Regions from separate parts of the Brevibacillus sp. NPDC003359 genome, predicted to be linked through region 1. Evidence: riboswitches for the same ligand, from Rfam matches in the RefSeq annotation. Region 1 holds a riboswitch; the other holds the start of a gene.
What was found. Region 1 has a riboswitch for S-adenosylmethionine ahead of ACFYU8_RS22595 (homocysteine synthase). Riboswitches for the same ligand answer to the same signal wherever they lie in the genome.
Positions count from the first base shown of each region.

Region 2: another riboswitch for S-adenosylmethionine. It lies ahead of ACFYU8_RS03505 (ABC transporter permease); the one in region 1 lies ahead of ACFYU8_RS22595 (homocysteine synthase).

Region 1 covers NZ_JBIAOR010000011.1:114,700-120,866, reverse strand. Annotated here, with positions in the region: gene ACFYU8_RS22615 (hypothetical protein) at 1-378, opposite strand, end outside; gene ACFYU8_RS22610 (YqzG/YhdC family protein) at 483-821, shown strand; gene ACFYU8_RS22605 (SCO family protein) at 818-1,444, opposite strand; gene ACFYU8_RS22600 (rhodanese-like domain-containing protein) at 1,526-1,837, opposite strand; SAM riboswitch class I at 2,150-2,256, shown strand; gene ACFYU8_RS22595 (homocysteine synthase) at 2,347-3,651, shown strand; gene ACFYU8_RS22590 (TasA family protein) at 3,725-4,312, opposite strand; gene ACFYU8_RS22585 (TasA family protein) at 4,384-4,956, opposite strand; gene ACFYU8_RS22580 (signal peptidase I) at 5,207-5,731, opposite strand; gene ACFYU8_RS22575 (hypothetical protein) at 5,912-6,167, opposite strand, start outside.
Region 2 covers NZ_JBIAOR010000001.1:772,187-778,353, reverse strand. Annotated here, with positions in the region: partial or broken gene ACFYU8_RS03515 (ABC transporter ATP-binding protein) at 1-946, opposite strand, end outside; gene ACFYU8_RS03510 (ABC transporter permease) at 960-1,907, opposite strand; gene ACFYU8_RS03505 (ABC transporter permease) at 1,912-2,844, opposite strand; SAM riboswitch class I at 2,953-3,057, opposite strand; gene ACFYU8_RS03500 (sulfite exporter TauE/SafE family protein) at 3,182-3,973, opposite strand; gene ACFYU8_RS03495 (rhodanese-like domain-containing protein) at 4,005-5,423, opposite strand; gene ACFYU8_RS03490 (helical membrane plugin domain-containing protein) at 5,450-6,025, opposite strand; gene ACFYU8_RS03485 (FAD/NAD(P)-binding oxidoreductase) at 6,059-6,167, opposite strand, start outside.

The sequences.
Region 1 (6,167 bases):
CTTCAAAAAGGGCCCCATGCCTAAAAAAGCAGCAGCAAAAAAGCTAAACAAACCAACGGCTGTGCATAGAAAAACGAGATTCATCTTCCAAAACTGTTTTCTCATCGTGATCAAAAAGCCAATATACATGAGGATACAAACAAACACCAACAGGATACAAAAGTATAAAAATACCTCCAAGTCAGCCTCCGTGGGTAACACCGGGATGCCATACTTCATTTGCCAATGTACATTCGCAGCGAAGCAGCCTCCGTAAATCAATACAGCTGAAGCAATCGTGAGTCCCCATTTTTTCCAGAACGGAGGCCTTTGAAAAATCACCGCCAGAACGCCCAACAGAACGGGAACACCAAATAAGGGAATGAGCAAGTAATGCATCGAATACCTCCCGACACTTCATTGTCATTATTTTCTACGAATGATATTCCGAAAAGTTTTCAAAATACATGGCAAACCATTTCGAAAAGGAGAGGGATAAGCAGGTGCAAGCCACTCGTCGCCTATTTCGCTTTCGAAACATGATACCCCTTTTCTCCACTGTATTTTTACTGCTCCTGTTTCAGACGCTCCCCACTTATGCTCAGCCTTCCTATGCAAAATGGGGCAGGCTCGCGATGCAAGAAACGATGAAACGGTATCCAAGCGCTCAAATTGTGGACTACCTGCACGTCGGACGAAAACAAAAAACGCCCACCACGTCGGAAGAGACGTTTAAGCTCTTGCTTCAAGAAGGCAATCGCAGGTGGGCGTTACTCGTTCATATTGAATTCGTAAATCAGACAGAAGAAGTCGTAAACATCTCCTATGAAGATACCCGCTAGTCAGCGAGCTGCTCCATCTCTTTCATCATGACTTCCATGTCCATGTCAGCTGCCATCCCGTACGCGCGGCGCATGTTTCCATCTCCATCCACCAGGAACATGCGAGCCGTATGGGCATAAGAACCATCTGGCTGCTTAATGACCATCAGACCAAAATCCTTCGTCACTTTCTCTACAGCCTGAGCGTCCCCGCGCAGGAACTTCCAGCCACTCTGATCTGCCTTGAATTTGGCTGCGTACTCCTGCAAGACTTCCGGCGTATCGTTATCAGGGTCAAAGGAAATGGAAATAAACTCTACTTTGTCTCCGAACAATCCCTTTTCCTTCAATTGATCTTGCAGCTTGGCCATGTTGTACGTGGTCGCCGGACAAATATCCGGGCACTTGGTAAACATAAACTCCACCAGTCGTACCTTGCCAGCACTTGCATTAAACGTATAGGGTGTTCCGTCACTATTGTCTAAGGTGAAGTCCGCGATGGGCTTCAACACCTCGATCTTCTCTTGTGTCATGTATTTATAACCAAATACTCCGACGATAGCCAAAATGATAATACCAGCTAACACAGGAAACCAATGTTTCTTCATTGCAGATTCCTGCTGCAATTGTGTTCCTTCACTCACGGGTTGTATCCTCCCTGCTTGTCCCATGCGAGATGCCTCCTGATTACACGCTGGAGGCATTCACACTGTTTCTATAACTTCCTACCGTTCCACTTCACCTTGCCATGCGAGCATACCGCCAACCATATTCGCCACGTCATACCCTTGCGCACTCAAATATGCTGTAGCATTATGGCTTCTGGCACCACTACGGCAAACCATCACAATCGGAATGTCCTTATCCAGCTCATCGATACGGTGCGGCAAAAAGCCGAGTGGGATCAGCTGTGCCTCTTTAATGTGACCTGCATTCCACTCATCGACTTCACGTACATCAATGACTTGCAGTTCCTCTTTGGCTTCCAGCTTTTCCAACAGCTCTTGTGGTGTCATTTCCTTTACTCCATGGCTCATCGCTATTTATCCTCCTATATGTACGATCAGATCAGTTGTAACCACCTCCATGATATCACACGTTTTTTTACTTTTCTAACGCGAAGAGCATCTGGCTTCATCCATGAGACCTTGCTCCCTATTTTCTACCATTATCGCCTATTTCGCTGCGGCAGTAGCCCCACGGGATGTGAACAGCTTGAGACAAAACCGTTACAAATTAATGGCATGAGTGAATAGCTTTTATACACATATACATAAAAACCTCCCTGATAACTATCTATTGCACATTGACAGCAAGGGGATATTTTCATACAATTACGACAACAACTTTTCTCATCGAGAGCGGTGGAGGGACAGGCCCTACGAAACCCGGCAACCAGCAGACTAGCTGCATGGTGCTAATTCCTGCAGAATCCAGTGATTCTGAGAGATGAACACAAGCCCGTGCATGATCGGAGCCTTCTTCTTCTCAGGAGAACGCTCCGTTTTTTATTTTCCGATTTCCCATAGAAAAAGGAGAGATGAACATGTCCGATCAACAACAATGGAAGCCAGAAACACTTGCCGTACACGGTGGGCAGGAGGTTGACCCTGTAACAGGCTCACGTGCTGTTCCGATCTATCAGACGACCTCCTACGTTTTCCGTGATACGGAGCATGCAGCGAATCTGTTTGGCTTAAAAGAGTTTGGGAACATCTATACACGCATCATGAATCCGACGCAGGATGTGTTTGAAAAGCGTGTTGCCCTGCTCGAAGGTGGCGTTGGCGCATTAGCGACCGCATCCGGGCAAGCTGCCATTACGTTCGCCATCTTAAATATTGCGCATGCAGGAGACGAGATTGTCGCTTCCAGCAGCCTCTACGGCGGTACCTACAACCTGTTCGCCCACACTCTTCCCCGCCTCGGTATCAAGGTTCATTTTGCTGATCAATCCAATCCGGAAAATTTCCGCGCCTATATCAACGAAAAGACAAAAGCCGTGTTTTGCGAGACGATCGGCAATCCACGTATTGATGTCGCGGATATCGAGGCGATCGCCACTATTGCCCACGAAAATGGCGTGCCTTTAATCGTGGACAACACCTTCGCGACTCCGATTTTGTGCCGTCCTTTTGAGCACGGAGCCGATATTGTCGTGCACTCCACTACCAAATTCATCGGCGGTCACGGAACGGCAATTGGCGGTATCATCGTAGACTCTGGAAAATTCGACTGGAACAACGGAAAATTCCCAGGCCTGACTACACCAGACCCAAGCTACCATGGCGTCGTCTATACAGAAGCAGTCGGTCCGCTTGCCTATATTATCAAGGCGCGCGTCCAGCTCCAGCGCGATATCGGAGCGGCTGTCGCCCCGATCAACTCCTTCTTGTTCCTCCAAGGCTTGGAAACCTTGCATCTGCGCATCGAGCGGCATAGCCAGAACGCCTTGGCAGTAGCCCAGTTCCTCGCCAATCACTCTGCCGTAGAGTGGGTGAATTATCCGGGACTGGAGGCAGACTCCCAGTATGAATCGGCACAAAAATATTTGCCAAAAGGTGCTGGCGCAATCCTGACCTTTGGAATTCGCGGGGGCATTGAGGCAGGAAAAACATTGATCGAGTCAGTGAAGCTGTTCTCCCATCTCGCAAATGTCGGAGACTCCAAGTCACTCATCATTCATCCAGCTAGCACAACACATCAGCAGATGACGGAAGAAGAACAGGTAGCAGCCGGAGTGACCCCAGGACTTATTCGCCTCTCAGTTGGCACAGAATCGATCGACGATATCATCTCTGATCTGGAGCAAGCACTGCAGCGTGCATCGCAATTATCCACGGTCGGTTAATGGAGCATCTATGATAAAAATAGAAGCACGTAGCTCTCTTACAGAGTTACGTGCTTCTTTCTTTCTATTATCGTTATAGTTCGGTTCCCTTGCCTTGGAACGCTTCCAGATTCCAAGTCAGACTGAGGGTGTCCCCTTGGAATTTATTTTGATCCTGACCATTCTCTTTAAAGATGACTTTCATTGCAATCGTATCTTCGTCACCCACTGGGAGCTTTTTCAAGCTCGTGTACAGGGTCGAGATGTCAGGTGACTGACCGTTGCTTGTTTTCCGTTGCAGCTCGCCCAAGGATTCGTTCAACAAAATCACTTGTCCATCGCTGGTTAAAAACTCCACGTACAAATGGTCGCCGAAGTCTTCTGTACCGTTGTCACCCTTTGCATCACTCACGGTGTATTTGGAATGCATCAGCACTTTTTCGATATCCAATGTACCGGAGTTCTTTATGGTAAAGTAGCGAACCATGTAATCTCCCGGCTTGATGTTTTTCACATCGTACACCACTTGCTTGTTCACGGATAAATCGAGGGTTCCAGCAGCAAATGTATTGTTGACCACCTCTTGGTCACTAAAGTAAGCAAAAGTCGCTCCTCCTACTAAGGCGCTACCTACGCCCACTGCTGCGAGGGCTATCATGAACTGACTTTTCCACTTTTTCATAGGTCATCTCCTCATTTGTAAAACGAAGGTGGGAAATCCCACCTTCGTTTTGAATCGTTATCTCATCTGGATTAGAGTTCTTTTCCTTTGGTTTGTGTAGCATCAAGGGTCCATTTCAATTTAACCCCATCGCCTTGGAACTGGTTTTGGTCTTTGTTGTTTTCTACAAACTCGATTTCCACGCGGATATCATTGATATCTTTTGCATTCAGTGTGTGGCCAGCTAACAGGTCTGGACGACCTATGCCTTGTTTTGCTTTCATTTCAGCCAATGTGTCCGAATAAACAATAACGTCTTTGTTATCTACGTTATAGATAAAATTCACACGCAAATGTTTGCCCAGATCTTCCGAGTTGTTTCCTTTTGCATCTGTAATGGTGTAATCACTGGTCAAGAACACGTTTTGGATTGCGAGAGTTCCGTTGTTCGTGAGCTTGTAAGATCTCTTTGCTTTGTCACCTGGCTTCATGTTCTTAAGGTCAAATACTACTTCCGGATTCACTGCGAGATCCAGAGTACCTGCTGCAAATGTGTTTTCTACTTTCTCCTGATCGCTGAAGTACGCAAACGTTCCTCCGCCGATCAGTGCTGCACCCAAACCTACCGAAGCCAATGTTAGTGCGAATTGTTTTTTCAGGTTCATCTATAATTCCTCCTATAAAATAATTGCTTTTCGTATGTGGCACCCCGTATGTGGTGTGCCTTACACTTCCAATCTTACTGATTTCTCCCCGTTCCAACTTCCTGCATCAGGGTGAAAAAAGGAGGAGGAGACGGATGAACTCACACTACAACTGCTCCGCTACCTGCCCTCATACTTGAGTATGAGAGAGAAACATCCAGACAGAAAAAAACCGCCAAGGCAAAAACCATGGCGGTCGTTGAGACTAAAATCAGCTCGTCTGCGCTCCTGCTTCTTTTATCATCTTAAATAGCTTCATGACTTGACTCACAATTAAATAGATTCCCGGAACCCCTAAAAATACGAGCATCCCTACTTTGGAACGGATGAATTCTATCAAATAGCCGAGAAGCGGCACATAATACTCTACTTGCCCAATCAATCGATCTTGAGTGACTGGCATGGTGTCATTCCCGTTGTTAGCATCGCCTCTCGTAATCAACCCTTGACCGGTGACCTCGACGACTCGGTGAGTAATCGTTAAGTCGTCTTCATTTTTAAACGTGACGATGTCGCCCTGTTTGATCTCTCCAAAGTTGACTGGCTTCACTGCGACGATGCTTCCCGTATCAAATGTAGGTGCCATCGATCCACTCAGTACGACCATGATCTCGCTGCCGAACAAGGTCGTCTTTCCACCGTTCATTTTGCTCGCAAACAAAAAACCAGAGAGAGCAATGATAAGTACAAGAAAAAGAGTCGTTGCATAGGACAAGCATTTTTTGAGAATGACCACGCATCCATTCCTCACTTTCCGTTTCCGTTCATTGATCTTATTGTACGGAATTTCCGTCCTATGAACTTCCATCATCAGGTTGGAACCAACTCATCCTGAAGTATGAGTTGACGCCTCCTACTAAAAAGACCCAGCGACTTAAAATGGCTGGGCAAGTATGGGGTATTTTGGCGGGTACCGTCACCTAGCCAAATCCACAGGCTGAGAATCGCCACCCGGTTGATCCGGTGGAGGTGCGTCATCCCCCGGTTCCTCTGGAGTTGGCGGTGCCAGACCGCTTGACTCCGTCGGTGGAGCTGTAGGAGTGCCGTTATCTGTTGGCGGTGGAGGAGGCGGTTCCGTTGAGCCTCCTCCAGGAGCAGGCGTATCAGGAGTTCCCGGCTGACTCGGTTGACCCGGCTCGGTCACTTCGCTCACATCCGATTTACTCTTATAT
Region 2 (6,167 bases), on a different contig from region 1:
CTTCATGCCGATCGAAAAACGTTTTCGCGTGCGGCATATGCTCCAGGCAAATTTCCATGGTAAACGGGCAACGGACAGCGAATGGGCAACCAGCAGGCGGACGAAACAGGTCTGGTGGGGTACCATCGATTGGAATCAGCCGCTCTTTTTTGCCTGCAACGAGACGCGGTACAGACTTCAACAGCCCTTGCGTGTATGGATGGCGCGGGTTGTCAAAGATTTCTCCCACCGGGCCGCTCTCCACCACTACGCCTGCGTACATGACCGCTACATGGTCGGCTACTTCTGCGACGACGCCCAGATCGTGGGTAATCAGAATGATCGAGGTGTTCAACTGCTGCTGCAGATCCTTCATCAGACGAAGGATCTGTGCCTGAATGGTCACGTCCAGCGCCGTCGTCGGTTCGTCGGCAATAATCAGCTGCGGATGGCAGGCAAGTGCCATGGCGATTCCGACACGCTGCCGCATACCTCCGCTTAGCTCGTGTGGAAACTGTTCAAACCTTCTCGCCGCCTCCGGAATGCCGACTCTCGCAAGCAGTTTCAGCGTCTCTTCCTTTGCCTCCGCCTTCGTCTGCTTTCGATGCTTGATCAGCCCTTCAGCAATCTGCAGACCGATTTTCATGGTGGGGTTCAGCGAGGTCATCGGATCCTGGAAGATCATGCCGATCTGCGAGCCGCGAACCTGTTGCCATTCCAGCTTCGTCAGCCCAGTTAGTTCACGCCCCCGAAACCGAATGCTGCCGCTTTTTACCTGACCGGATCAGGGAGGAATCATCCCCATCAATGCCCACGCAGTCACACTTTTTCCGCAACCGCTTTCCCCTACAATTGCCAGCGTCTCTCCCTCTTTCACAGAAAAGGAAACTCCTCTTACTGCCTGCACCTCTCCGCCGTACGTGCGAAAGGAGACGTGCAACTGATCTACTTCCAACAATGGCTTCATGATGTACTCCCCCTCATTTTCTGATCCGCGGGTCCAGTGCGTCCTGCAAACCGTCCCCGAGCGCGTTGCACGCGAACATGGTAAGCGAAATCATGAATCCCGGAAAAAACAGCCGCCACCACTGCCCGCTAAGCATAACTGCCAGCGCGTCGTTGGCCATCGTTCCCCAGCTGGCGGTGGGTGCTTGCACACCCAACCCAAGAAAGCTGAGAAATGATTCGGCGAAAATCGCGTGCGGAATCGTAAAGGTCAGGTTGACGATGATGACGCCGAGCGTATTCGGAAGCAGATGCTTGATGATGATTTTGGCATGGGAGGTTCCCAGCTTTTCTGCGGCTAGCACAAATTCCTGCCGCTTGATCTGCATGATTTGTCCTCTGACCAGGCGGGCCATGCCGACCCAGCCGGTCAGCGAAAGGGCAATAATAATCGTTGTGAGTCCAGGCTCAAGAACCACCATCAGCAGAATGACCACCAGCAGATACGGAATGCTGTAGAGTATTTCAGCCAAACGCATCAGGATGTTGTCCACACGGTCGCCTAGCTTGTTCCTTCCTGCCATGTAACCGGATATTCCGCCGATGCAAACACCGATCACTAGGTCGATGGCTGCTGCCGCCACACCAATAAACAAAGAGATGCGGCCTCCCATCCAGGTACGTGCCCACATGTCCCGGCCCAGGTCATCCGTTCCAAACCAATGCTCGCCCGACAGCGGCAGATTTCCCTTTGTCAACGACTGTTCATGCGGGCTGTGGGGAACAAGCATCGGCCCGATGAGCGACAGGGTCACCACTGCCATGAGCAGGAAGAACCCGAGCATCGCCAGCTTATTGCGGCTTATCCGCTGCAATACCTCCTGCCAATACCCAAGACTGGGACGTTCCCGATTTTCCTCGGAAAGTCGGTTTCGGTCGACCGGTCGAAACAGGGAATCCAGTTGTGTTGCTTGATTGGCCATCATGCTATTTCCCTCCACTCGTCAATCTGATGCGTGGGTCAATCACCCGATACAGCAGGTCGATGATGTACAAAGTAAAAATGAGTACAAAGCTGTAAAACACTGTCATTCCCAAAATCACGGGATAATCGCGGTTAAAAATGCTTTCCACGAAGTATTTGCCGAGCCCGGGAATGGCGAAAATCTTTTCCACTACAAAGGTCCCAGTCAGCAGGTTGGCAAACAGCGGGCCGACAAAGGTAAGCACCGGCAACATGGCATTGCGCATCCCGTGTCTGACGACGATGGAAAAGGTGCCAAGCCCTTTCGCCTCCGCCGTGCTTATGTATTCCTGCTGCCAAACCTCAAGCATGCTGGCTCGTACGAAGCGGGCGATAATGGCAAGCGGACCGATGGCGAGCGCAAGCGTTGGAAGAATCGAGTGCTCCCAGCTCCCCCACGCAGCGACGGGCAATAACTCCCATTTGACCGCCATGTACTTGATCAGCAGTGGTGCCAGAATAAAACTGGGGACGGAGATCCCGATGATGGCTGCAAACATAGACAAGAAATCCAATGTCCGGTTGTGATAGAGTGCCGCTACGATTCCCAGTGTGATTCCACCTGCCAGCGCCACAATAAACGACTGGAGTCCCAGAACAGCCGAAGCGGGAAAACCCTCCGCAATGAGCGTATTCACGTCCCTCGTCTTGGACTGGATAGATGGCCCTAGGTCAAATTGCAACAATCCTTTCAGATAGAGCAGGTACTGTACCGTGATTGGCTGATCCAAGTTGTACTCCGCCCGCATGTTCTTCACGACTTCTTCCGGAAGCATTTTCGCGTCAGACGCGAACGGGTCACCCGGAATCAGGTGCATGGTCACAAACGTCACCGTGACAATAATCCACAGCGTAACGATCATGAGAAAGCCACGCTTGACCGCATAATGAATCATGTTATTTCCTCCTTGCATAATACAAAGTAAAAAGATATGAATACTACGGATTATAAATATAAAAAGCCCCTCTCCGAAAAGAAGAGGGGCGATTTCGCAGTTCCCACCTTCTTATCTCGCAGAATACATCTGCAGGAATTGGCACCGTAAGGTCAATTAGACCAAGGTTGCCGGGTTTCATCGGGCCAGTCCCTCCACCACTCTTGATAAGAATGTTCTATGAAATTTAATTGCATCGTAAAATTCTTTTTTATCTTATCATTTTACTCGGATATGTCAACGCCGTTCCATGACAATTGATTTTTCTTTATCTTTGATTGATGGAAAAATTAAATCTTCACATCCGTATGAATAGGAAGATGTCGGCCCAAATCTTAATTGTAGTGCCCAGGATCAACAAAGCAAGAATGGTTTGGAGAATCCGGGTGTTCAACCGTTTGCTGACCTTCGTACCGATGGGCGCTGCCATGATGCTAGCGATAACCATGATCACGGATGGCCACAGCAATATGTCCCCCGCCATCCATTTCCCTACAGTCGAACCGATGGAAGAAAGAAAGGTGATGGCAAGAGAAGAAGCAATCGTTACTCTTGTCGGAATCTTGAGGATCACCAGCATGATGGGAACCAAAATAAAAGCCCCAGCTGCCCCGACAATTCCGGAAGAGACTCCGACAATCAAAGCGGATAAAACGGCTGTTGGTTTATGAAAGGTAACCTCGGACTGTTCTTGTTCGTCAATCCGCTTTTTTGGCAGGAACATTATGGTTACAGCAATGGTGGCCAGAATGGCGTAAACGATATTAATGGCTTCTGCCGAAAGATATTTTCCACCATATCCTCCAAGCAAGCTCCCGACAATAATGGCACTTCCCATGTACAGAACGAGCTGGTAATGAATGAGCTTATCTTTGCGCAGAGCCCAAACAGCAGCAAGAGTGGCAAAAAATACTTGGACTGCACTTATTCCGGATACTTCGTGAGCTGTGTAAGCAACGAATCCAAGGGCGGGCGGAATGTACAGGAGCATCGGATACTTGATGATGGAGCCCCCGATTCCGACGAGACCGGAGATAAACGATCCCGTGAAACCGATAACAAACAGTGTGATCATAAGGTCGATAGTCATACGCTCACCCTTTGCAATGCCTCACTTCGTTTTATTCTCGTTCTGCGAGTGCCAAGCCGTCCTTTTGCCATTTCAAGATTCCGCCGCTCAAATTCATTACATCCTTGAATCCATTTGCCTTCAGAATGCTTGCTCCAATGGCAGATCGGGCACCGGAACGGCACTGTACGAGAAGCGGCTTATCATGAGGAATCTCATCCAGCCGCATTGCGAGCATACCGAGCATGATGTGCTGTGCATCCCGAATATGCCCTTCGTTCCACTCAGCGAGATTACGTACATCTACTACGTGAACCTCTCCCTTTTCCACCCTCTCTGCAATCTCCAACGGTGTAACCTCTTCGATTGTCTCGAGCGAAGACGCTTCCCTTTCCATTAGCTTGCCGCTGTCGATAAAGCCCGTGACATGATCAATCCCAACGGAATGTAAGGTCAGCAAAATCTCGTTCAGCTCATCTGGGGTAGCCATGACATGAACCGGTCGATTGTAATCGACAGTCCATCCCGCCCAGTTGGCAAATGACTTGTTAAAAGGAATGTGGAATGTTCCATCCAAATGTCCCTTCGCAAATTGCTGGAACGGACGCGTATCGAGAATCTGTCCGTTTTCCAGCCATTCCTTTATCGATTCAAACGAGTTGAACTCTTGGACTACAGGGAGTTCCTTGAGCAACGCAGGGCCTTCTTTATTCACGCGTTTCATCACTGCAAAATACTTTGGCGGCTCTGGTTGTCCATCCAGAAGTGCATTGACGAATTCCTCTTCATTGGTGTGTGACATTGCCCAGTTAAAGAGCTTTTCATAACCGACGGTAGAAGACGGTACGGCCCCCAATGCTTTCCCGCAAGCACTTCCTGCGCCATGAGCTGGCCATACCTGCATATAATCCGGCAATTGCTTGAATTTTTGGAGAGACTGGAACATGGCTCTTGCACCTGAATCGGATGTTCCCATTATTCCCGCCGCTTTTTCGAGCAAGTCCGGTCTGCCGACATCGCCGACAAAGACGAAATCTCCCGTGAAGATCCCGATGGGCCGATCTGCATGACCACCGAGGTCTGTCAAAAGGAAGGAGATACTTTCGGGTGTATGGCCAGGGGTATGCATGACTTCAAATAGCAAGTTTCCGATAAAAAAGCGATCCCCATCGTGGACAAGCTGATGGTTCAAACCCTCCAAATATTGATATTTCCAATCTTCATCGCCCTCATTGGATAAAAACAGCTTCGCTTGATGAACTGCGCCCAGTTCGCGTGCACCCGATACAAAATCAGCGTGAATGTGCGTTTCGGTGGCAGCTACAATGGAAACGCCTTCTGCCTTGGCAACTTGAAAATACGGAGCCAGATTCCGGCTGGGATCAATCACAATGGCCTCACCGGTTTTTTGGCAGCCGACCAGATAAGATGCATGTGCCAGCTTTTCATCATAAAAGTAACGCAATAACATGATGCAATCCTCCTTTTACACGTATCTTATTTCTTTGATTTTTCCTCGAGTACTTCGAGCAGCGATTGGGTAAAGCGAAGGGTTTTTTGGACGGTGGGATCCTTCATGAGCTTGAAAAGACGAAATACGGAAACTGGTTCGCTTTTACCTTCGGCTCTTACCTTTGCTTCCCGGAAGACAGCCACCCCGTGCTCCACTTGGGAGGACACGGGAGCGATATACGCTTTCATACCAGAAAGCACGTATTGCTGTGATTGCTTATCGTTTCCGAGACTCTCCAGAAAATCAGCAGCTTGTTCGAGAACGCTGACATACTTAACGAGCTTTGGCAACTTCTCAAGCAAAGTGAACAAGGCGTCTATCGATTCTTTTTCCACTGAGAAACGGGACAGTTGACCATCCACCCGCTCAAACAGATACCGAAGTGATTCCTGATCACGCAAGATCGATGTCGCTACTTCTAGTCCCTCTTCAGCAGCCAGAACGGTATCTTTTATTTTCGGGAGCTTTCGGATCAAAATAGAGATTGCTTCCTGAACTTCTGGATCAGACAAATCTTCCCAAAACATGTCAGAGCTGCTCTGTTCCTTTCTGTCCTTCAAAATGTTGCTCTCCTCCTCTCTTTCAACGCCGCCTTACATCAAACCTTTTAACATGCCATTCCAATAAAGAATGGGAAGCAGTTCTCTTTTCATCAGGTACATACTGAATCTCTCTTCAGACTGGTCAAAAGGAAATGTTTCA